Regions from separate parts of the Shewanella sp. 10N.261.52.F9 genome, predicted to be linked through region 1. Evidence: predicted binding sites of a transcription regulator. Region 1 holds the regulator's gene; each other region holds the start of a gene.
What was found. The regulator sigma-54, encoded in region 1, starts transcription at its own class of promoters, with help from an activator protein. The targets are predictions, from matches to a motif close to GTTGGCACGNNNNTNGNNT.
Positions count from the first base shown of each region.

Region 2: the regulator sigma-54 is predicted to act here: its motif matches at 3,037-3,055, upstream of AB4298_RS15045 (DUF3192 domain-containing protein).
Region 3: the regulator sigma-54 is predicted to act here: its motif matches at 2,132-2,150, upstream of AB4298_RS14110 (TorF family putative porin).
Region 4: the regulator sigma-54 is predicted to act here: its motif matches at 1,576-1,594, upstream of flgB (flagellar basal body rod protein FlgB).

Region 1 covers NZ_JBFRNX010000021.1:66,269-72,308, reverse strand. Annotated here, with positions in the region: gene mgtE (magnesium transporter) at 1-1,112, opposite strand, end outside; gene AB4298_RS13575 (HPr family phosphocarrier protein) at 1,206-1,481, opposite strand; gene rapZ (RNase adapter RapZ) at 1,468-2,322, opposite strand; gene ptsN (PTS IIA-like nitrogen regulatory protein PtsN) at 2,531-2,974, opposite strand; gene hpf (ribosome hibernation promoting factor) at 2,977-3,264, opposite strand; gene AB4298_RS13555 (RNA polymerase factor sigma-54) at 3,294-4,754, opposite strand; gene lptB (LPS export ABC transporter ATP-binding protein) at 4,890-5,621, opposite strand; gene lptA (lipopolysaccharide transport periplasmic protein LptA) at 5,621-6,040, opposite strand, start outside.
Region 2 covers NZ_JBFRNX010000023.1:124,761-130,800, reverse strand. Annotated here, with positions in the region: gene AB4298_RS15070 (LysR family transcriptional regulator) at 1-76, shown strand, start outside; gene queF (NADPH-dependent 7-cyano-7-deazaguanine reductase QueF) at 162-1,019, opposite strand; gene syd (SecY-interacting protein) at 1,079-1,720, shown strand; gene AB4298_RS15055 (Zn-ribbon-containing protein) at 1,805-2,578, opposite strand; gene AB4298_RS15050 (hypothetical protein) at 2,569-2,937, opposite strand; gene AB4298_RS15045 (DUF3192 domain-containing protein) at 3,076-3,468, shown strand; gene AB4298_RS15040 (DUF2789 domain-containing protein) at 3,465-3,719, opposite strand; gene AB4298_RS15035 (GNAT family N-acetyltransferase) at 3,959-4,597, shown strand; gene AB4298_RS15030 (Mpo1-like protein) at 4,590-4,889, shown strand.
Region 3 covers NZ_JBFRNX010000021.1:188,508-194,547, reverse strand. Annotated here, with positions in the region: gene AB4298_RS14120 (alanine/glycine:cation symporter family protein) at 1-767, shown strand, start outside; gene AB4298_RS14115 (PA3496 family putative envelope integrity protein) at 881-1,060, opposite strand; gene AB4298_RS14110 (TorF family putative porin) at 1,389-2,081, opposite strand; gene hbs (non-specific DNA-binding protein Hbs) at 2,311-2,583, opposite strand; gene AB4298_RS14100 (response regulator) at 2,720-3,517, opposite strand; gene AB4298_RS14095 (hypothetical protein) at 3,626-4,027, opposite strand; gene AB4298_RS14090 (DUF4240 domain-containing protein) at 4,199-4,708, shown strand; gene AB4298_RS14085 (hypothetical protein) at 4,787-5,095, opposite strand; gene AB4298_RS14080 (hypothetical protein) at 5,416-5,721, opposite strand; gene AB4298_RS14075 (DUF3016 domain-containing protein) at 5,994-6,040, shown strand, end outside.
Region 4 covers NZ_JBFRNX010000028.1:67,382-73,421, forward strand. Annotated here, with positions in the region: gene flgD (flagellar hook assembly protein FlgD) at 1-700, opposite strand, end outside; gene flgC (flagellar basal body rod protein FlgC) at 726-1,142, opposite strand; gene flgB (flagellar basal body rod protein FlgB) at 1,145-1,543, opposite strand; gene AB4298_RS17940 (CheR family methyltransferase) at 1,736-2,575, opposite strand; gene AB4298_RS17945 (chemotaxis protein CheV) at 2,712-3,632, opposite strand; gene flgA (flagellar basal body P-ring formation chaperone FlgA) at 3,837-4,610, shown strand; gene flgM (flagellar biosynthesis anti-sigma factor FlgM) at 4,687-5,004, shown strand; gene AB4298_RS17960 (flagellar protein FlgN) at 5,066-5,491, shown strand; gene AB4298_RS17965 (LPP20 family lipoprotein) at 5,592-6,038, opposite strand; gene AB4298_RS17970 (FlgO family outer membrane protein) at 6,039-6,040, opposite strand, start outside.

The sequences.
Region 1 (6,040 bases):
CCATTCAGGAAGCCAATGGCAAGCTCTTTACCAATTAACCAACGTGAGTTACTTTGACCAATTTGTCCTAAGGCAATACCACGAATAACCAAAGCTAAGGTTTGGTTACCAGCAACACCGCCCATACTCGGGACGATAGTCATTAAAATCGCAATCGTTGCGAACTGTTCAATCGTGCCTTCAAACATGTTGCTGACTGACGCTGCCAGCAGCGCGGCAAACAAATTAACAGTTAGCCAGAGTGAGCGACGGAAAGTACTCTTAAGCACGGGGCCAAAGGTATCTGTATCGTCATCCATACCTGCCATACCCATCATTGAGTGTTCGGCATCTTCACGAATAACATCGACTACATCATCAATGGTGATACGACCCAGTAGCTTGTCGTTCTCATCGATAACGGGGGCTGACATCCAGTCATGTCGTTCAAAAAGTTGTGCGACTTCGCTGTCTGACATACCGACAGGGATCGCTTCGAGATCTGACATCATGATTTCACGCACAGATGCATTCGGGTCGCAGGTCAGAAGATCGGCAATTCTTACACCACCTAAAACACGATCATGTTTATCGACCACATAAAGCATGTCTGTGGCATCAGGCAGTTCACCGCGAATTCTTAAGTAACGCAAAATTACGTCAATGTTGACGTCGGGTCTTAAGGTGACGGTGTCGGTATTCATTAAGCTACCGGCTGTATCATCAGGGTAAGATAGCGCTTGTTCGACACGAACCCTGTCTTGCTTACTCATCGATTGCAGTACTTGCTTAAAGACGCTGTCTGGCAAGCTACGTAGGATGTAAGCCAAGTCATCGGTGTCCATATTCTCGGCCGCTTTAGCAACGCGTTCAGGACTCATCTGAGTGATCAGACTATCTTTAAGCTCTTCACCAAGCTCATCGAGGATTTCACCGGTATGCTCTTGATCAATTAATTGCCACAGTACTTGGCGTGTTCGTGGCGGGGACGATTCGAGAATAAAAGCGATGTCTGATGCTGCCATGTCTTGCAACATATTCCGCACATGGACAAACATACCGCTGCCCAAGGCTTTTGTTAGCTGATTGAGGCGTTGATCTGTTGTTTCATTGTCTAAGACTTCAATCGGCATGATTCCCTCACAGGGTCTTTAAAAAGGCGCTTATGTTAACTTAAGTGCTGGTGGAACGGGTGATAATTAAGACGGTCGAGCCAATATCGGTAGTTAACTATCTTCGTCAAACTTGGCATCGATGAGCTGACAAACAGCATCGAGTGCTGTTTGAGCATCTGGGCCCGTTGCCAGTAGTTGAACGGTTTTCCCCATACCCGTCTCTAACATCAATAAGCCTAGTACACTGGTAGCAGAAGCTTGTTTTTCGCCTTGAATGATAGTTATTTTGGCATCGAATTCCGACGCCAAAACTACCAACTTAGTGGCCGCTCTTGCATGAAGTCCCAATTTATTACATAGGGTGATTTCACGCTCAATGGTCGGCATTTTTTAACTCGCGGTGACGGGCTTGTACCTTGTGTTTGCCATGTTTGAAGTGTGCAGCAAGACGCTCAGTAATATACACAGAGCGATGTTGTCCACCAGTGCAGCCAATAGCAATCGTTAAATAGCTACGGTTGTTACGCTCAAGGTCAGGTAGACAGTTTTCAAGTAGATCTTCTATCTGCTTGATAAACTCATTAACTCGTGGACGCTCGTTCAAGAAGTCTTGAACGGGTTTATCGAGTCCAGTCATTGGACGTAAATCAGGCTCCCAATGAGGGTTTGGTAAAAAGCGTACATCAAACATAAAGTCTGCTTCGGTCGGCATACCATGCTTGAAACCAAATGATTCAAAATTGATCATCAACTGTTTATCAACATTGCCTATTAATATTTCACGCACTTGATCGTTTAGATCGTAAATATTAAGACTTGAAGTATCAATGTAGTGATCAACGATATTGGCCAAAGGCTCAAGTAAACGCGCTTCTAATGCAATCGCTTCTTTCAAAGATACATTGTCGTGAGAGAGCGGGTGAAGGCGTCGTGTTTCATTGTAGCGCTTGAGCAGTACTTCATCGCTAGAGTTTAAGAAAAAGCTCAGTAACTGTATGCCTTTAGGCAAAAAGGTAAGATGTTTGACGAGTTCGTCTTTGCTTTCTGGCAAGTTACGGATGTCGACACTGATAGCAACAAACTTAGTATTACCTGATAGTTCGTTAAGTAGTGTGCCCATCATAGGCAATGGGAGATTGTCGACACAGTAGTAGCCGAGATCTTCGAGCATTCTTAGTAAAACAGATTTGCCTGAACCTGAACGACCAGAGACTAAAACAAGCTTCATCGTATGGGTACCTGATTGAAAATTAACTAAATGTTTGAATATGGTAATAATCTTGTATCTATGGATATAGATTAACTTTTTTAAGCTTTAAAGCAAGAAATTAAGCAGATGATGAAGAAGAATAATATAACTGTAATAATTACTTAGGCCTTTAAATTACTGCTGCAAGCTTACGCTATGCGACGAATTTAAAGACCCCAGTAAGATATTATTGGGTAATGACTTGATATAGTTCTGATTCGTTACTGGTTTTTCTCAACTGTTTTAACACTGCTTTGTCATTAAGCTTTTCTGCCATTGAAGACAAAGTTGCTAAATGCTGTTCACACTGCTCAGATGGCACCAATAGGGCAAATAGAATATCAACGGGCTTTTTATCGATTGAGTCAAATGCAATTGGATCTTCGCATTTGACTAAGACCGCCACAGGTCGCTCGATATTAGCCAGCCTTCCGTGAGGGATCGCTATACCGTTACCTATACCCGTGCTACCCATTTTCTCTCTCGCCAATAGACTTTCAAAGATCTCTTGTGAAGACAGGGTAGGGTACTGGACAGCGGCAATATCACTGATTAACTCCAGTACCTTTTTCTTACTGCCCGGAGTGGCGCAGGTAGTGCACTCCGGCTGCAGGATGGTACTTAGTTCCATCGTTAGTGTTTAGTTAGCTTCTCTTTGTGTTTAAGAACCTGACGATCTAGCTTATCTATCAGGGAGTCTATTGCAGCATACATATCTGCATGCTCCGAAGTGGCAAATACTTCCCCTTTTTTCAGGTGGATTTTTGCTTCGGCAATCTGCTGCATTTTTTGTACATTCAAAATAACGTGCACATTATTGATCTGATCGAAATGTCGTTCAAGCTTTGTGAATTTTTCTTGCACGTAGCCGCGCAAAGATTCAGTAATTTCGATGTGATGTCCTGTCAGGTTGATTTGCATATATCGATCCTCCAAGTGCCTAATTTGAGTTATAAACTCTTACGTTGGTTTGAGGGGGGGATCAGCATCGCTTCTCGATATTTTGCGATCGTACGTCTAGCAACTTTAATCCCTTGTTCTGCCAAAAGTTGAGCCATTTTGCTGTCGCTTAATGGTTTCTTTTGGTTTTCAGCTGCGACTAACTTCTTAATAAACGCTCTAATTGCTGTCGATGAACATTCTCCGCCATCGTCAGTACCGACGTGGCTAGAGAAGAAATATTTCAGTTCAAAGATACCTCGTGGGGTATGCATATATTTCTGTGTGGTTACTCGTGAAATGGTTGATTCATGCATTTCAACCGCTTCCGCGATATCATTTAACACCATGGGTTTCATGGCTTCTTCGCCGTATTCGAAAAATCCTTGCTGGAACTTAACGATACAGTTAGTCACTTTTAATAAAGTGTCGTTACGGCTTTCAAGGCTTTTGATAAACCACTTTGCTTCTTGCAGATGTCCTCGAATAAACTGTCCGTCTGCCTGATTAGTCGTACTACGCGCCATCGAGGCATAATGTTGGTTTACGTTAATTTTAGGCATGTAATCAGGGTTTAGCTCAACAACCCAGCGACCTTTTTTCTTGCTAACCGAGACATCAGGAATAACATATTCGTCTTTACTGCGCGCAATCGCCAGCCCAGGCCTTGGGTTTAGGGTTTGGATCAGTGTAATTGCTTCGCGAAGATCATCTTCTTTAAGCTTTGTTTTGCGCATTAATTGCCTGAAATCTCTACCAGCAATTAAGTCTAAATAGTCTTTGATAAGTAATTTTGCGTTGTCGATATGCGGGGTATCTGCCGCATATTGCGCTAATTGGATCAGCAAACACTCACTCAGATTACGCGCTGCAACTCCAATAGGATCAAAGTGTTGTACTCGTTTTAATACGGCTTCAACTTCATCTAGTTCAGTTTCAGGGTCGCCCATCGCCTCTAAGATATCTTCACAGCTTTGGGTTAAGTAGCCGCGCTCATCAATAGCGTCGATAATAGCAGTGGCGATTGCAAGATCGTTATCAGAAAACGGTGTGAGGTTTTTTTGCCATTCAAGGTGTTCGTACAAGCCTTCGCTGGTTTCACCTTGAAAGGGCATATCATCTTCGCGACTAACGCCTGAGCTGGAGTTAGACGATACGGTGTAGACTTCGTCCCATGTTGTATCCATTGGCAGGTCATCTGGCATGGAATCTTGGGTTAATGCATCAGAGGTTTCAACCGTAGCGCTGTCGCGCTCTAGGCTATTAGAATCGTTTGAAGATGGGTCGTCACTATTATCCATGTCGCCATCTGATTGCTCTTCGTCTAACTCGAGTAGTGGGTTAGATTCTAATGCTTGTTGGATCTCTTGTTGCAGCTCTAAAGAAGATAGTTGCAATAGGCGAATAGCCTGTTGCAATTGAGGAGTCATGGTGAGCTGTTGACCCATTTTGAGCTGGAGTGACGCTTTCATCGTACCGCTATTCCCTACACTGTAGTTAAACGTTAAAGCTCGCTGATTGGCGAAGAAAGCTTAAAAACTCAATACATTGATTTTATTTGGAATTGTATTCCGTATTAAGTTTTTAACTTCCAAATGGTGAATTAACTATAGCCTGAATTGTTCACCTAAGTACACTGCTCGAACTTGCTGGTTGTCTAAGATTTCAGCAGGTGTACCTTCGGCAATAAGATTTCCGTGACTCACGATATACGCATGCTCACAAACATCGAGTGTTTCACGCACATTGTGGTCGGTAATTAGTACGCCTAAACCGCGGTTTTTGAGCTGTTCAATAATCTTTTTAATATCAATTACAGAAATAGGGTCAACACCGGCAAAAGGTTCATCTAATAGGATGAATTTGGGGTTGGCTGCTAATGCTCTGGCAATTTCAACACGGCGTCGTTCACCGCCTGATAGTGCCATACCTTGGCTATCGCGAATGTGAGTAATATGGAACTCTTCTAACAGATGTTCGAGTTGTTCTTCACGTTGTTCATTATTGATGTCACTGCGGGTTTGTAGCACCGCCATAATGTTGTCACGTACAGACAGTTTTCTGAAAATACTCGCTTCTTGCGGTAAGTAGCCAATACCTTTACGAGCACGTAAGTGCATTGGGTCTAAAGTAAGATCGTCATCGTCGATAAAAATCTTACCTTTATCGCTTTGAACCAGACCAACAACCATATAGAAAGTGGTTGTTTTACCCGCACCATTTGGTCCAAGTAAGCCAACAATTTGGCCCGTTTTTACGGTTAAGCTAACATCCTGCACAACAGCACGGCTCTTATAGCTTTTAGCTAGATTGGCTGCTTTTAAGGTGATTTGGCTCATTATTGTTCCTGCTGTTGTACTGGTGCTTCAGGCTTTTCTTCCTGATAGGTTTCAGGCTGAATAATGGTGATAACTCTGTCATCTCCTTGGCCAGTACTTTCTGCGATTAGTTGCTGCTTACTGATATTATACTTGATGCGGTTACCTGTAACTTGGCTGCCGTCTTGCTCTAGTGTTGCCTCACCCACTAAAGTCAGTGTGCGTGTGGCTAATTCATAACGGATTTCTTTGGCGCTAGCTGTTGCAGGACGGCCATCATCCATAGTTTGGGTATAAGTTGCTGGCGCGCCTGTAGCGACTAATGTTTTACCGCTTTTATCTTCTTTCGAGAATACACGTAGCTCGTCGGCTTTCATCTTAATAGAGCCTTGTGTAACTTCTACTGGGCCGAAGAAAATAACTTGGTTATTTTTTATATC
Region 2 (6,040 bases), on a different contig from region 1:
GAACCCTGCCAATATTTGGCTTAGAAAGCAGTTGAACTTAGCAATAAAACTAAAAGGGCTAGCTGTTACGGTTTAATGGGAATAGGTATAAAAAATGCCTATAAGCTGAGGCTTATAGGCATTTTATTTTTAGGTGTTAGTGTTAATCACTAATGCTGACTTTACTGTCTAGCGAGACGTTGATTGTCTGCAGGATGCTCAAAGTCACTGCGATATGGATTGATGTCTAAACCTCCGCGGCGAGTATAGCGAGCATAAACCGTGAGTTTTGCACATTGGCAGAAGCGCTTTAGGTCAACGAAAATACGCTCTACACATTGCTCGTGAAACTCATTGTGTTGCCTAAATGAAATCAAATATCTCAGTAACTTTTCACGATCGATCTTAGGCCCTTGATAACGGATCATCACTGTGCCCCAGTCTGGCTGAGAGGTGATAAGGCAGTTTGATTTTAATAAGTTTGAAGTCAGTGTTTCAGCAACTATGGCTTTGCTATCAAGGCTATCAACTAAATAGTCTGGATTAAAACTATAGTCATCGACTTCAATGTCTAAATCATCAATGCAAGTGCCTGGCATTTCAACTACGCGTAGGTGATGAAATTGCTTAGGTTCGATAACTTTTACCGTTACTTCACCTTCTGCACACTGACTTAGATCTTGACGTAAGCGCTCTTGTACATCGAGTAGACTGTCGAACCGAGTTTGGTTATAGCTATTTAAATAAAGCTTAAACGATTTAGACTCAATGAGGTTTTTGCTATCAAAACTAAGATTAAAGTCGGCAATCGCAATCATTGGTTTACCTTTGGCATTTAGCCAAGATAACTCATAACCTGTCCAAATATCACAGCCATGAAATGGCAATTCATTTGTCAGCCTAATGGCATCACGGTTTAATTTACGCGGCACGCCTTGTAGTAAAGATGCATCATACTGCTCTTGATAACCAGTCGACTTTCCAAGTGTTAGTTCAGAAAGTTCGGGCGCGTTACTATAGGGATCATGATGTTGTGTCATCAATACGGTTTCCATGTCAAAATAGACCCCTATTATAACTGATTTTGGAACTGGCTTAAGTGTCTTCTTTACCTGCTTTAGATCTTTTTTTATCTAAATATCAACAAGCCTACATGGATAAATTGGGTGAACAGCCTAGATATTATGCTGAAGGGCAAGAGTCTGACTGTATTGTTGGCGAGTTAGACAGTGATGGCGCAGTTTTTTGGCAAGCGGTTAAACGCCAACAAGCTGGTCAATTTGATAATGTTGAAACTGCTCTCGAGTTAAGTTTACAAGCGGATATAAATGCTTTCTTTGGCAGTCACTTTGCTGCGCCGTTATATTTTGATTCACAGTGGGGCATGGGCGAGTTGATCCAAGTTTGGAATCAAACTGATTTTGAGTACCTGCAGCAAAATATTATTGGTCATCTAATGATGAAGAAAAAGCTTAAGCAAGAACCAACCTGGTTCATTGGTGTGTTAGAGGGGGAAGATAAAATGCTAACCGTCAATAATAGTGATGGTAGTGTTTGGGTTGAGATCCCTGGTGAAGTGCAAACTCAAAAATTGGCTGATAGCCTAGCTGAATTTATAACTCTGCTGACGCCGCGAGTAACACCAGCGATTAAGCAAATTGAAGAATCAATGCCCGAACTTGATCATCCTGGTATTTGGCAAAGAATGAAGCTGATGTGGGCAAACCTACGCGGTAAATAATCTTGAACTATCAGTAGAGATTGCAAAAATGGCGCTTATATTTTTCTTTTAGTAAAAGTGTATCAGCGCCATTTTGATAACTTTTTATAAGTGATCCCAAGATATATTGGACACAATGCGACAGGTATCGCAGCGGAAATGGAACATATCCAATAAAGGTTCATCGAGTAACCACTCTTTACTGCCACACTTTGGGCACGGACGCTGCTTTTCAACTGCCAAGCTTTCGCCGCCAACGCGGTATAAATAGTAATAGGTCGGTATTTTAGTTAAGTATTCAACTCTGCCGCGCAGATCCCAACCGCGCCTAAATAGATCGCTTTGGTGGCTGGTCAATTCTTCAAGTGCCGCAAACTCTGCTTTAGTTGCGGCAGCCATTTGCAATTCATCACAGGCTTGCCACTCTGTTTGCCAACGGATCAAACGTTTGTGATCGCCGTTGGCTGTTGCAGGAATTTGGTAAAGTGGAATAGGCTGCAAAGTATCACCGTTTCTTAAAGGTGAGCACATATGTACATAGCTGGTATATAGCAACTGCCAGCTGGGAGTCTCTTGGCTTGAAACTTCTGAATTTATGTCTTGGCCAATATACTTTTCTCGCGGAGCAAGCAATTTTGCTTCAGTTAATTCTTCTAGCGCACTATTAACCCAAGGACTATTGAAACGCTTAGATAAGCTGCTTTTCTCCGGTGTTAGCATGCGTGCTTTAAATTCGCCATCGTTAAAAGCAACCGCAAACTCACGTCCCAATACCTGACCATTCGCTCGATAGGCTTCAAGTAAGCCATTGATGGCCTTTTCTGCAGCAGTAATTGTCGTGTTATCAAAGCATTCAAATCTTAATTCAATTACATGCATGTATTGTCAGGCTCTTTGGTGGCGGTTTGAGATTGTTTTAGTTGATTAAATTCTTGTTTTAGCAAAGCGAATTCGCTTTTTAGTTCACTAAAGTCGCTTTCAAGTTGGGTAATTTTATCAGCTTGTTCTGTTGGAGATAAAATACCTGGCTTTTGCTCTTGTTTCGCAGCGTTAACAGCATGGCTTGCAATGGCTTGCTTATCTTCAGCACTCATGGATTTAAACTGTTGTAAGCCTTGGATCAAGACTCGCATTGGGATGCTAGTACCGAGTTTTGTTTTAATGAGCGCTAAACTAGGATCTCTGCCTTCATCACAGATCCTTTTGGCTGCGGCTAGCACTTGGTCTAATGGACTCATGGTTAGTCAAATTCCTTACTCATTAGTATGTTCATTACTCTAGTCGTTAATGCAGATAATCTAATAACTAATAAAATCAATAAAAACATATGGTTAAATCTTGGTATGTTAATTGCTTTTTAATCAAAACAAAAAGCAATGTTAATACAGGACGTTAAAGTGAAAAATAAATTATTAGGTTTAGCATTTTTTGGGATTGCAAGCTTAGGGCTAACGGGCTGCGTGGTCAATGTTGGTGATGGAGAATCTGATTGGGATAACAATGGCTCGTGGGAAAAGGTACAAAATAAAAACCGTGACAATTTATCGAAGATCGCTTTGGGCATGTCTAAAGACCAAGTCACAACCTTGATGGGAACCGCTGATTTTAATGAGGCTTATGTTCAACAAGATAAAGAAGTACATGTTCTTTTTTATCGAACTCAGCGTACTCATGGTGACGGTAAAACGACCAAAGATGAATGCACTCCTGTGGTCATTAGCAACAATGCTGTAGTTGGTTGGGGCGAAATGGCCTATAGCAAAATCTAATTGTTGCTGGTGTTAGAGTTAGCTTTTCTTAATAAGGTGTCTAAGTGATCGATGACCTCGGTCCACTGGGCATCTTCATTAAATGATTCTTCCAAAAAGTGTTTTTGAGAAGCCGTCCAGAAAGGAGCTTTATGGAGCAATATGTCGTTAGCTAGTTGATGATCATTTATAAATTGCTCTATGGCTGAATGATCATCTGCTAAGCCTAGCTGTAAGAAGAGGTGTGATAGATCTTGCGGCGTGGTATCCATAATCAATCCCATATCAATTGTTTAGTATTAAGTATGGTTGATAAGCTCATTGTTTATGGTAAAAGTTAACGTTTACCATTGTACTTCGATGCTCAGCTTTCCTGACTAATATCCTTATCTGCGATTAACCCTTTCATTAAAATGAACGCGTACGGCGATAGTGTTCATTGATTATTAATTGCACTTATTTACAGTCTTGTTACATTGGTGTTGTGTGATCTTGCTCAAGGAAAACAACAATGGAAAATCAAGCCATGGAAGACTGTCGTGCGGTTTATCTAACTGCAGAAGATTTACGCATTGCTGCCTCAATACTCTATAACGCCTATCATGATGATCCTTTCTTTCTAGAAACACTGTTTACTGGTGATCAAGCACAGTATGAGCAAAAGCTTCGTGGGGCTATTCGAGAAGAGCTCAATGAACTGTGGCAGCAAGAACAAGCTTTAATCGGTATATTTGTTGGCGAACGCCTAATTGGCGTGGCCTGTATCGTGACTCAACAAGTGCCTTTGGGAGAAGCTCGCTACTGGCATTGGCGTTTAAAGATGTTATTAAGTGCAGGCTGGCAATCAACACAAGCGCTTATCAAAAAAGAGAATACAATTATAGAAAACTTGCCCAGTAATCAATGCGGTATTTTGCAGTTTATTGCGATAGCAAATAATGAACAAGGCAAAGGCTACGGTGGAAAATTGGTTAACGCGGTTCTTAGTTGGTGCGATGAGCAACCTCATTTAGATGGGGTGGGAGTTTTTGCAAATCATGAAGCGCATATTAGCTTGTTTGCTAAACATGGGTTTGAAGCGATTGAACCGTTACAAGTTGGCAAGGTTAGTGGCGAACTTATGTTTTACCGAGGAGTGGTAAATGAATAAACGTTATCGCTCTTTTTCCGAGTTTTATCCATTTTATTTATCGCAGCATCAAGATCGGACATGCAGGATATTACATTACATTGGTAGTAGTTTAGTTGTGCTTACTTTTATCTATATTCTATTTAGTCAGCAGTGGGGCATGTTGCTGCTATTACCTGTGATTGGTTATGGATTTGCGTGGATAGGACATTATATTTTTGAAAAAAATCGGCCTGCAACATTTGAGTATCCTTTATATAGCTTTATGGCTGATTGGGTCATGTTATTTCGAGCGTTAACTAACAGAAATTAATGATAAATTCATATTGAGATAGTTTCTTTGTAAGAGATCTCTCACCTTGTTGTGGGATATCAATAATTACAAAGAGAGCCTTTGTTTACTATTGATGCTTAAGTTGTTATTTATCAGTAGGTTATACTGGCTTTGTGTTGTTGCCTATATGTTGCCTCCTTGTGTTGTTGTTATTAGTCTCCATCTTGAGTTGGCTCTAAAGGTAAACTGGGAACCAGAAAGAGATCGCGGCTTAAAGGATTTAGCTGAAATCGCTTTTTAGAAAGAAAGTTGTGATTGTATTGAGCTAAATGCTTTATGGATAAAGTGATTTTTTAGCTGAAAACAATTTTGCAGGATGCAATAAGGACAACCTTAGGAAGAGGATTTTAGCTTAGGATAAGCTAATGAAAGGATTCAGTACGTTGAGTACAGGGATATAAATGGATTTACAAGGAAGAAGCAGGAAGCAAGTTAACCAAGGAAGATGCAGGGATCGCGCATATATAGCGGGAAAGCTAAAATAAAGTGGTACCCGGGGCGCACCAATAGGTGCGCCCCTTCTATTTTGGAGTTTTTATATTATTCGCTTGTAAGTTTGTGCGATATCTCTTACAAGCTCGTAAGAAATTAAACTTAAATATGCAGTGTTCAGCTAGTTAATATACTTAATATTTCTTAAATTCAATGACTTATGGGTTTCTGGTTGAATTTCAAACTTAAACGTTCATGTTAAATAAATGTTTAAGGCCTTATTTAGTCGCAATATTAGATTACTATTTAACTGTGCTAGGAAGCATGGTTTAGCAAGCTTAAGTAAGTGCGTCAGGATTTGCACTGTTTAAGCTTGTGTATTACAGGGCTCATGGAGTGAGGCAATTATGGATTAATTGCAGTTACGACCAAGGACTGGCCAGACAATCCAGGATGGAAATTTTGTTACCTAGGAAGGTGACATACTAAGGATAGTAAAAGAAAGGACGCTCAAGGAAGACATTGGACACACTCAGGATTGAGTAAGCTTGATAAATGGATAATCAAGAGAATGGATTCGTATCGTAAGATACAAGGAAGCAAAGGACAGGGACGAAGCAGGAGCTAAGTTACGCATGGATGGTGCAGGGAGCACTCGTATAGCAGGATGAGCTTACACAATGATAGAAAAGGCACGA
Region 3 (6,040 bases), 120 kb from region 1:
TGGGCGGTATTAAGCGTATTGCTGATGTGGCCGGTAAACTAGTCCCTATGATGACGGTATTTTATATTGCTGCGGGTATTGCTGTATTAGTCGTTTACGCTGCAGAAATTCCAGCAGCAATTGAGTTGATTTTGCATAGCGCATTTAACCCTGTTGCGGCGCAAGGCGGTTTTGCTGGCGCAGCGGTTTGGGCGGCAATTCGTTTTGGTGTTGCACGTGGTGTGTTCTCTAACGAAGCAGGTCTTGGTAGTGCGCCAATTGCACATGCTGCAGCGCAGACCAATAACCCTGTGGCTCAAGGTCTAGTGGCGATGCTAGGTACTTTTATTGATACCTTAATCGTTTGTAGCATTACAGGCCTAGCGATTATCGTCTCTGGTGCATGGACTTCGGGAGAAAATGGTGCGGCATTAACTTCGTTTGCTTTTTCACATGCCTTCCCGTTAGGTAATTATGTAGTGGCAATAGCGCTGACGGTATTTGCGTTTACGACGATTCTGGGCTGGAGCTTTTACTGTGAAAAGTGTGTGCAGTTCTTGTTTGGGGTTAAGGCGATTAAGCCTTTTAGAGTGATTTGGACCTTAGTGGTGCCACTCGGTGCGGTGAGCTCACTTGAGTTTATTTGGTTACTGGCTGATACGCTGAATGCCATGATGGCTATTCCAAACTTAATTGCCTTAGCACTATTAAGCCCAGTGGTGTTTGCGTTGACCCGAGAATACTTCTTAAACAAGCGTGAGGCCGATGCGAAGACGCAAAAGAGTTAAGTTCGCTTGCTGTTTATAAAACTAAAAAAGCTCCTGCATATGATGTCAGGAGCTTTTTTTATTTATCTGAGTAAGCTGATGCTTGTCAAATATTTGCTAGCACGTACTTTGGGTTATGCCCAGAAGTCATCTTCGCTTAAATCACGCTTCAATTGCGCTTGTTCAAGGTATGCTTCAAGACGTTTTTTAACGGCTTTCTTGTGTGCTAACTCGTCAGCAGCTTGCTGAGTTTTAGGCGCTGTATACGCCTCCATTTCTACATCGTTGGGCACCAAATCAAAAGTCTGAGCCATCACGAATTCCTCTTAGCTAGGTATCCATGTTCCGAATCGCTTACTTAGCGTTAAAAGGAAATACTTTGATACCATCGGTTAATAACTAAACAATGTCTGCGCCCGGTGACTTACTTAATTAAGCCTATTAGGGAGCGCTTAATTTGGAATTTAGCAGGAAGTGATTTATAAATATGCGATCTATGTAACAAAATTACATTTATCGTTCATTTTTTATTGTTTATGATGTTTTTTAGTAATTTAGTGAAACTATGCAACAAAAAAACGTGTGGGAAGGGTTTGGCTATTTATCCTGATTCATAGGACAAATAGCCAATTTTTTAGGAACTTATAATGAAAAACTATAGCTGTAGCCGAGTAAAATCTTGGCATCATCATTTTTCAGATCTGTGTCACTGACGGTGAAAGATACGCTGCCCAAATCGGTATCTTTACTGAGTGACAAGGAGTAATCAGCATAATCATCGCGACCATACCAAGCTGTCACTACATCACCGCTAGAATAGCCATAATGGGCACTAACAGAAAGCGTATCAGAGATAGGGTAAGTTAGTGTGGTTTGCAAATAACTCATATCTTTATTATCGAGTGGCTCGCTGGCGACATCACTCCCGGCATTGACTAAGTGTGAGTAACTGACTGCAATCCACTTCCAGCTAAGAGCTGCTGTGACTTCGCCTAAATCGATACTGCCGTCAGCATCTGGATAGGCGTAGTAAAGATAATAGAGATCATACTCAAAGCTATCGCCAAAGCTGCCAGCAAAACCCGCGTAGACATCAAGCTCGTAACTCGTATTGTCACTAAAATCGACATTAGAAGCCCAAGTACCCGCATAAAAGCCTGACTCGTGACTGTAGTCGATACCACCTTGTACTGCGGCCGCATCATCCGTTTGGGTCACGCCGCGCCATAGGTAGTTTGAGGTCACGCCTATATTGGCTTCAACTGCAGCATGGGCGGTACCTGCTAACATTGATGTAAGTAAAATAGCTGTGGTACTGATTAGTTGCTTGTTCATCTCATTCCCCTTATTGCAATATTTACTGCTTTTTATAGTGACTAATTAAGTAGCAAACTCTGAGCCAAAAATAACTTTTAATTAAAACAGTTGCTTACAATGTTATTGAGCTTGAGGGGAAAGTGAATTGATTCAAACTAGGGCAATGAGCACCGAGATAGGGCAGAATTAACAGATATAAAAAAACCTCCGTATGGGAGGTTTAGTTATCAACTGTAGAAACAGTGATTTAGTTAACGCTATCTTTAAGCGTCTTACCTGCTTTAAACTTAGGTACTGTAGCCGCAGGGATCTGGATTTCTTTACCAGTCTGTGGGTTACGACCTGTACGGGCTGCGCGTTGTGTAGTTTCAAAAGAACCAAAACCAACGATAGAGATCTTGTCTCCATTCTTCATTGCTTCTGCAACAGTTTCTTCAAAAGATTTTAATGCACGCGCGGCTTCAGCTTTAGTCAGTTCTGCAGATTCAGCCATTTTTGCAACAAGTTCAGTCTTATTCATTTGAATAGTCTCTTCTTTCCGTAGATTTAATTGTTAGTAGCGTTATGTAACATGCCACAAGCTTTTGCATTTGAAAAGCGCTTTAACCCTATGAAATGGGCATTAAAGTCAAAAATAGGGGCGATTTCTCAATTTTTTACTCTTCTAACAGCTGATAAAGGATCTGTTTCACCACATTTGGCTCAAACGGCTTGTCGCATAGCGCATTGACGCCCGCTTGTGAGACATTGCTCAAATGAGTTTCATTGGCTTCTGATGACACCATTAAAATCGGAATATGCGATTGTTGACTATCGTTACGGATAAACTGAGTCAGGGCTAAGCCATCAACACTGGGCATGTTGTAGTCTGTGATCACTAAGTCGAACATCTGTTGTTGCATGAGCTCAATCGCTTGCTGGCCGTCCTGTGCCTCGGTGATCATGCGTAGTCCCAAATTAGTAATGGTGCGCTTAATAATATTACGCGCCATCTTGCTGTCATCAACCACTAAGACTCGTAGATCTTGCACATCAAAGTGGGTTAGATCCAACTCATCGTGGGTTAGCAGATCAATGGTGGCATTGAGCGCTTTCCCCAAATGTTCTGCGCTAAAAGGCTTCGGTAAAATAGCTACTACACCTGATTGTCTAAATTGTTCCAGCTGCTCACGGCGGCATTCGCTTGAAACTAGCATAAATTGGATATCGCTGAAGTGAGCTGATGACTTGATTTGCTGCAGCAACTCTAAAGCAGTGCCGTCGGCATAATGCATGGCGCTAGCAACTAAGTCTGGTTGGTGGCGATTAATTATTTGCATGGCTTCTGCAAGGTTTGTCGCTGTCTGAATAAGCTTTACACCTTCTTGCTCTAAGCGTTGGCAAATAATCTTTCGTTGCGTATCTGAGGGCTCTACCAATAGGATGGACAATTCGCTGGGCTGTAAATGGCTCATAAATATATTACCGCTTTATAAGTTTTGTTATGGCGCTACGGTACGTTAAGCCGTGCTGCTTATCAAGTTAGCGGCACGGACTCTAGTGGTGAGATAAATAGAGGCTATCTAGTTAATGTTACTAGTGGTTTTGCTGTTTAAGTATTCTCGAGTCTTGTGACTAAAGGCGATCCAATATTGAAAGCTCATTACAATAACCGCGGTAACGACAATGCCACTAATAGGGATATTACGGCCTTGATAAATCACTTTTACATCCTCAGGAGTGATTTGATAGGCGATAACGGCAGCCGTTGCTAGTGCTAACAGTGCCACCGTTTGGATTGCTAAGTAGATTTTTAGTACCACGGCAGCCCAAAATTGACGAGTGATTAACCCATAAAGAACCGGAAAGACACCTAAGGTGAGTAGATCGAAGGTCTGCATGGTAAATGTGCGCCAAAGCGCGGCAACTGCTAGCAAAGCATAAATAAACATAAAGATAGCTAACAGTGGATGTGGTTTGCTCATGAGGTACTTAACGCCGCTTTATATAAAAGTGTGATGTGGAGTGTAAAAAAAACCAGTAGTTACGTCTACATCAGTATTAAGTGCTTAAACTGACTAATCGATATTGTTTAGCTATAGAGCTGACTAATACGTTAGAATAGCGCCAATAAAACCGTACGATTAGAGGATCCGATGACAGAGTCTGAGTTTTGGGAATTAGTAACCCGAACATCCCCACAACAAGATCAAACTGAACTTGCTGAAGCTTTAAAGCAAAAGCTAAGTCCGTTAAGCAATGAAGAGTTGCGCGATTTTGATAAAATATTTGGGCAGCAGATGCGTCGAACATACTCTTGGTCTGTTTGGGGCGCGGCTTATATAGTCACTGGTTGTGATTCGGAATACGCCTTTGCAGAGTTTCGCTGTTTCTTAATTTCATTAGGTCAAGACTGGTACGATAAAGTCGTCGAATCACCTGATGAGCTAGGCAAGCTTGAGCTTTGGCCTGAAAAAGATGGTTATGCGTATCCGTTTCTTGATGAGTACGATTTAATCGCTGGCCAGCTATATGAAGAGCGTGGAGACGATGAGTTACCTTATGTGCCTTCTGGTCAGGCTACACCTGCAGGCAAAAAGTTTTCTCATAAGAAGAAGCAGCTAAAAGCGACATATCCGCTACTCAGTGCAGCTTTCCCTTTCTAAAATAAAGCGTTAGACAAGAGCGAATAAAAACGAGGCATTAGCCTCGTTTTTGTATCTTTACGGTTGTTGATATTGGCTTTATTCAAAGCACACCTCGGTAGTTTCATCAAACTCTAAGCCGTGTGCTGTACACGCAAGTTGCATAAATTCTTGCTCAGATTCTTCTATTTGTTGATCAAACTCTGACTGCAGGTCTGACTCAATAGATTGTTCAGATTTAGTAAGCTGCCTATCTATAATTTCGTGGTGTTCCGCAATCGCCGCTTTTTCTTTAGCTGTAAATTCTTCAGCATTGGCTTGGCCGATAAAAACAAAAGTACTTACAAGTAGCGCCACAATAGCCATTCGACCTGAAAATGGAATGCGGGTAATAGTTGAATTGTGCATAGTAAACTCCAAACAATTAAATCAATGACATTTTTGATGTGTTGGCTATTAGCGGACTCTTTAACGCTTGTTGAGTAGGCTAATGCACACTTCAATCTGGTGCTTGTTAACTTGGAGGCTATATTAACGGATACAACTTGTATCAAAGCTGAACAAAAAATCGACAGGGCGGGGTGGGGTTAGAGGTTAGCTTGAATCTAGCTTGTGAAGCATTAGATTAACGCTAGCGGTTAACTTATGTGATCAACCAGAATAGTTTGGCATGAGCGTTTAATATCTATGGGCTTACAGAGGCTTTAGTCATTGGCTGTAATGAACTATCAATCGTTGACCATGGTTTCGCAATGAAAACCTTGGCGCATAGAGTCGAATCGACAGTTCAGGCCACATTCCCAGGTTACACCATCAAACTTAGCTGACTCTTGTTGTGCGTACGTTTTGCAACTGGGGTAATCAGTAAAGTCATGCTTCATCTCATACTTGCCAGAGTTATAACCATTTTTATAGATAAATGCTGACCAAGTCTCTGGCCCTGAAGAGGTCTCTGACTGTTGAATACTATAAATTGCAGCGGCGAGACCGACAAAGAGTAGGCTGACAAACAGAACAGGACTGAACTTTTGCATGATAGGTAACTTTAACGACAATAGGACTATTGTTTTAGCTTAAAGCCTGAGTTTGAGAAAGCAAATCTAAAGCTGAGTACGAGATCTAGATAGAATATTGATGCAATTTGATGCAACTAGTTCGGCTATTGTATGGTCTACTTATATTAGGATTTATTGATTATTTAACGGTATAACTTGTCGAAACAAACTTTAAATTAAGCAATGATACAGGTTTAGTATTGTACAGTTTAATGAGTTAATGACGGTGATGTTAAGCGGTGGAGGCACTGATGAAAATAAAACATATTTTAGTTGCGAGCATATTCGCATCTAGCGC
Region 4 (6,040 bases), on a different contig from region 1:
TCGACACAGGTAACTCTTCGCTCTTACCATCTACCTTGCCACTCGCTTTGAAGGAATAGTTACCTTCGGCAACAGGCTGACCATTTTTGTCTAGGCCGTCCCAGCTGACATCGATATTGCCGCCTTCACTACCGTCAACTGTAAAGGTGTCAACTAACTGGCCTTTGTCATCTTCAATACGCACTGTGATAGATTCAATCGACTCTGGCGTACTGATAATGCCTTTCATGCTCGGGTCTTCAGCTGAAATATGGCCAGTATCAGAAGGAATTAGCACCTTTTGCCCAACGAGGCCCGATGCCTGTAGCGCCTGACTTGAGCTAGTCAATGCATTAAGGTTAACGATTTCTTCATTAAGTTTAGTGATACCATCTACAGTTGAGAAAGATGCCATCTGCTGGATCATTTGGTCGTTTTCAACCGGCTTAAATGGATCCTGCATTGACAACTGCTGACTTAATAACGCAAAGAAATCTTCTTGAGTTAATTCTTGATTATTAGCGTCAGGTACCGCGTTTTCTTCTGGTAGACGTAAACCGTCAAGAAATGGATTCCCCGTGGTTGACTGTTGCTCTGTTACCGTCGCTGCTGCTGCCGCACTTTGAGTCGCCGTAGCGGCTGTTTGCGGCGAAATAGCATTAGCCTGCGGGCTTTGTCCCGTTGCAGACTGCGTTGATGTGAGCGGATTTATAAGGCTCAAAGTTTACCTCCAGCTTTCACTGAGTTTATTTGCCTATTCTAAGCGTCTGCTGAAGCATAGACTTCGCTGCTTCAGTGACTTGTACGTTCATTTGGTATGAGCGAGAGGCTGAAATCATGTTAGCCATCTCCTCCATCACATTTACATTTGGCTTGTAAATAAAACCATCTGTGTCCGCCATAGGATGATCTGGCGAGAATTCTTTATTAAGCGGTAAGTCACTTTCGACAATTCCCTTAACAGCAACTGAAGCCGATGCACTTTGATGCTGTTGTGCTTTACTCATCTCAGCTTCAAAAATAGGATGACGAGCGCGATAAGTCTCACCAACACTGCTTGATACAGAGTCAGCGTTAGCGATATTACTAGCGGTGGTGTTTAGTCTGACCGACTGAGCCGACATACCAGAACCAGCCACATTGAAAATATTAAATAAGCTCATAATTAATCGCCTCTAATCGCTTTCTTCATACCTGAAAACTTACTGTCTAGAAAACCCAGTGACATTTGATACTCAAGGGCATTTTGCATAAATGCTGATTGCTCTTGCTGAATATCAACGGTGTTACCATCACCAGTATCAGGTTGGTTAGGCACTCGGTAACTGACATGTTGCTGAGATAATGCTGCTAAATCAAAGTGCTTACTATCGCTTTTAGCCATAGTAAGTCCCGACTGTTGCGACTTGGCTGCGTTGATGGCTTTGGTAAAATCCACATCACGCGCTTTATAATTTGGCGTATCAGCATTAGCTATATTTGAAGACAATACTTCAGCACGCTGAGAACGGATCCCCAAAGTGTGTTGATGTATGCCTAATGCTTTGTCAAAACTAATCGCCATAAAATTGCCTCCTCAGCTCTATGGCTAAAACAAAGCAATACTTGTGCCAAAACATTAAATAATAAGAAAGGTTTAGTGAGTCATCGCAGCTGAAATAAAAATCGTGCTGAAAAGTACAGCAAAAAGGCAATAAAAAACGCGCCTAAGAGCGAGGCGCGTTATTAATAACGTTGATCTTACGTTAAGAAGACATCAAGATTTTTTTTGATAATAAATGCCGGGGTTACAGCGCACCATATCAAATTCATCAGACAAGCCTGCAATAGACTCCGATGCACCTAGAAACAATATGCCGTTCGGATTTAAAGCGGCAGCAAATTGCCGCAATATCTTTCGCTTTGCCTCTGGAGAAAAGTAAATCAAAACATTGCGGCAAAAAATAATATCAAACTTGCCCAGAAGCGTATAACTTTCAAGCAAGTTATGAGCTCTAAAGTTCACCAAGCGCTTTACGTTAGACTTAATCACCATGTTGCCTGAGGGTAAAGCATCAAAAAACTGACGTTTACGTTCATCAGACAAACCACGACCGAGTGCAAGGTTGTCATATTCGGCATTTTTGCAACGTTCAAGCATCGATGGTGACAAATCAGTAGCCAAGATACTTGCACTGCAAGGCAAACTTCCCGGTTTGCGTTGTTGGTGTTCTAAAATACTCATCGCCAATGAATACGGTTCTTGCCCCGACGAGCATGCTGCAGACCAAATCTTCACTGGACGGCCTAGTCGGCTAAACGTCGGTAAAATTGAATTAGATAATAGTTCAAATGGGTAACGGTCACGGAACCATAAAGTTTCATTAGTCGTCATGGCATCAATTACCTCTGTGCGTAATTGACGCTCAGTCGGTTTCATCGAATGTTTCACCACATCAGACAAAGAGGGTAAGTTATACTTCCCCATTAGCGGTGCTAATCGGCTGCGCACCAAATACTGCTTATTTTCTCCCAGCACAATACCGCTGTGCTGCTCTAAGAATAATCTAAATTGATTGTACTCATTCTCAGCGAGAGATTTATTCGACACTCTTATATCCTAATTAATTTTAAACAAACCGCATTAAGCTAAACTGCATTGGCAATAGTCAAAAAACGAACGCAGCGTTATACCTTAGCAGCGCCTGAAACACAAGTAACACCGCGTCTCATCACCGCTCAAGGTGGGATAATTATAAACTTAAGTGCTTGTTTACAGCGGCCGCTAACTCATCAGGATTAAATTTCGCGATAAAGTCGTTGGCGCCAACTTTTTGCACCATTGCTTGGTTGAACACCCCGCTTAAAGAAGTGTGGAGTACCACTTTAATATTCTTAAGCTTTGGATCATCTCGAATTTCAGCGGTTAAAGTATAACCATCCATTTCAGGCATTTCGATATCAGAAATAATCAATGGGATCTCTGTCGACACATCATCAAGCTCTGTCGCTATCGCTCGCAGTTTATCTAACGCTTCTTTACCATCTTTTGCTGTATCGATTTGCAAATTAAGTGAGGTTAACGCACGGATGATTTGTTTGCGCGCTACTGACGAGTCATCTATCACCATAATGTGATAATGCTTTTCACGATCAATAGTTAATGCATCATCCAATTCTTTACTGGTATTGGTATTAACCGGAGATATTTCATCAAGAATTTTCTCAACATCTAAAATCTCAACCAACTCATTGTCAATTTCTGTCACCGCAGTCAAATAAGATAGCTTACCTGCGCCTTGTGGCGGAGGCATAATAGCTTCCCAGTTCATATTAATAATTCGTTCAACAGAGCTAACTAAAAAGCCCTGAATGCTGCGGTTATACTCTGAAATAATGATAAAGCTATTAGCGATGTCTTCAATCGGACGACCACCCGTTGCCGCACTTAAATCGATGACAGAAATAGTCATACCCCGCACATGGGCGATACCACGCACTTTAGAGTTAAGCTTAGGTAAGTTTGTCAAAGGTGGGCATTGCAGCACCTCTTTCACTTTAAAAACGTTAATTCCGAATCGTTGACGTCCATTAAGTTTAAATAACAATAACTCAAGGCGATTTTGCCCAACCAGTTGAGTCCGTTTGTTTACTGATTCAAGAATATTCGACATACAATTTTTGCCCTGTACCTACTTCTATAGGCTTATATCTGTTTCATTAAAATGATGTTACGACTGCAGCTATAAAGTGGCTTACCAGCCTCCCTTTCACACTGAAATACCTTTTAGGCATACTACTTGCTTATATAGCGACACCTGAGCAAGTCACACTCTTTAAGTCAAACTAATGACGCTCACTGATGCAAAAGGATAAAGATGACTGCAGTCCCAAAAACTACAAAATTTAGCCGTATTCTAACGAATCAAACGACTGCATTCATTAGGAATTTGTACTTATGCCCGCTTTTAGTTGCGCTTTTGGTACCTACTCAGGTATTTGCAACTGCGCAGGCCAGTATTCCTTCTATATCGACCATTTCTCGATTAGCTATAGCCGCTGTAGAAGAAAAAATAGAAGCGCCTGAAAAAGCAAAAATTCAAATTACTCCCCAAAGTCTAGATACCCGAGTAAACCTCCCCAATTGTTACCCACCTATTAAGGCTGAAATTGCCAGTAACCGTGCCATTAGACGCAACAATACCGTAAAAATTAGCTGTAACAGCCCTGACTTAAGTTACCCTTGGCAAATATTTCTATCAGTCAAAGTCGATATCATGTACCCGGTTGTCGTGGCAAAATCGACCATGGGGCCAGGAGATTTACTTTCTGGCGGTGATGTGGCAATTGAATATATCGAACAAGCCAGTTTACGAGGTCACCAATTTGAATTCGTTGAAGATGTTGTCGGTGCAAGGTTAAAAAGACGCGTAGTGCCTGGACAACCTATATTTGCTAATCAGCTGTGCATTATTTGCAAAGGCGACAGCGTATCTATATACGCTCGCTCTGAAAACTTTCAAATTAAAACCGTAGGTGAAGCGCTACATGATGGCAATGTGGGTGACAAAATAAGAATTAAGAATAGCCATTCTCACAAAAATCTCGACGCTCGAGTGACTGGCGTTGGCCAAGTTGAAGTAAGAATGTAAAATAAATCTAAAGTAATGAGTTAGGCCGCCGATATGGTGTGTAAGAAACTCTCTTTAATAAATGTTGGATCTCAAAATGGCTATTGATATTAAACAAGTAAACCCTCACGCTAATACTCGTATTAGTACAGGAACAAGTGCTAAAGGTACCCCTGCGCAAACGGCATCAACCAATGCCGCGCCAACGCCGCAAAAAAGCGACTCGGTGTCAATTACACCACAAGCGCAACAAATTCAAAATGTTCAAACTAAGATGGCCGATATGCCAGAAATCGATCAAAAGAAAGTAGACGCGATTAAAGCGGCTATTGCCGAAGGGCGTTACAAAATCGATCCAGAAAAGCTTGCAAGTAACATTGCTAGTTTGGAAAATGACCTTAAAGACTTAGATTAAGCTCAGTTAAGCATAATCGGTCTCAGCTACGAACTCATTAGAGCGAAAAAACAAGGCCAATATGACAAATCTCTCTCAACTTTTAAGCTCACAACACCAAGTGTTGACTGAGCTAAATGCAGTGATTAGCCAAGAAAAGCAAGCATTGCATGCGCAGCAAGCCGATGCATTGCTGGCATTAGCTAGCACTAAGGCTAATTTACTGACAAGCCTAAAACAAAATGATGAGATGATTGCTACCCAGCCAGATATTGCATTACTCAAAACCGATGCGGAGCTTGTCGCGCAAGTGAGTAACGCTAAAGACTTATTAGCGCAATGTCAGCAGCTTAACGCTGAGAATGAATCGTTAATTGAATTAAGTTTAGCCAGCTTAAACCGATTTTCTCAAGCTTTGCAAACTAGCAGAAATGCATCAAGCTTAACTTATGACGGCAAAGGTAAAACCTCAAGCATTTCAACTTTAGGTAGTAACCTTAAAGCCTAGCGCTAAGATAAATAATAAAAAGCCGACATATGCAATGTCGGCTTTTTATTGTTTAATCCCCCCCTCCCCGAATGAAGAAAGATATCAGAGACTCTTTTACTTAAAAATAAGTCACTGTCTTCACTCGTTGAGAGCGGTTTTGTTGCTGATACAGCGCCCAAACCTGCTCAAAATCCAATTCAAGTTCAGTAACGTAATGCTCTCCAGCCGGATAACTCTTCACAACCCTAGCGCCGCGAATGACACCTGATACTGAAGTTTGAATATTATCTTCAGCCATTACCCAGTCACGCACCTGACTGTTAGCGGTGAGCTGCTGACCATAAACCTGTTCAGCCAATTCTCGATATGCTGCTATTTTTGATGCCTGCATAGCCATTAGCACCCGCTGTGCGGGCTCCGCTGCGGGTTGAATATCTAGCGTTGCATACCCAATTGCGGTAATTTTAGGAAAACTCGTCGGCGCTTCAGTTTCATATTGCACATACCTATCTTGCGCAGAGCATCCACTTAGCAACAAGGTAACTAACAAGATTATCGCCTTCATCT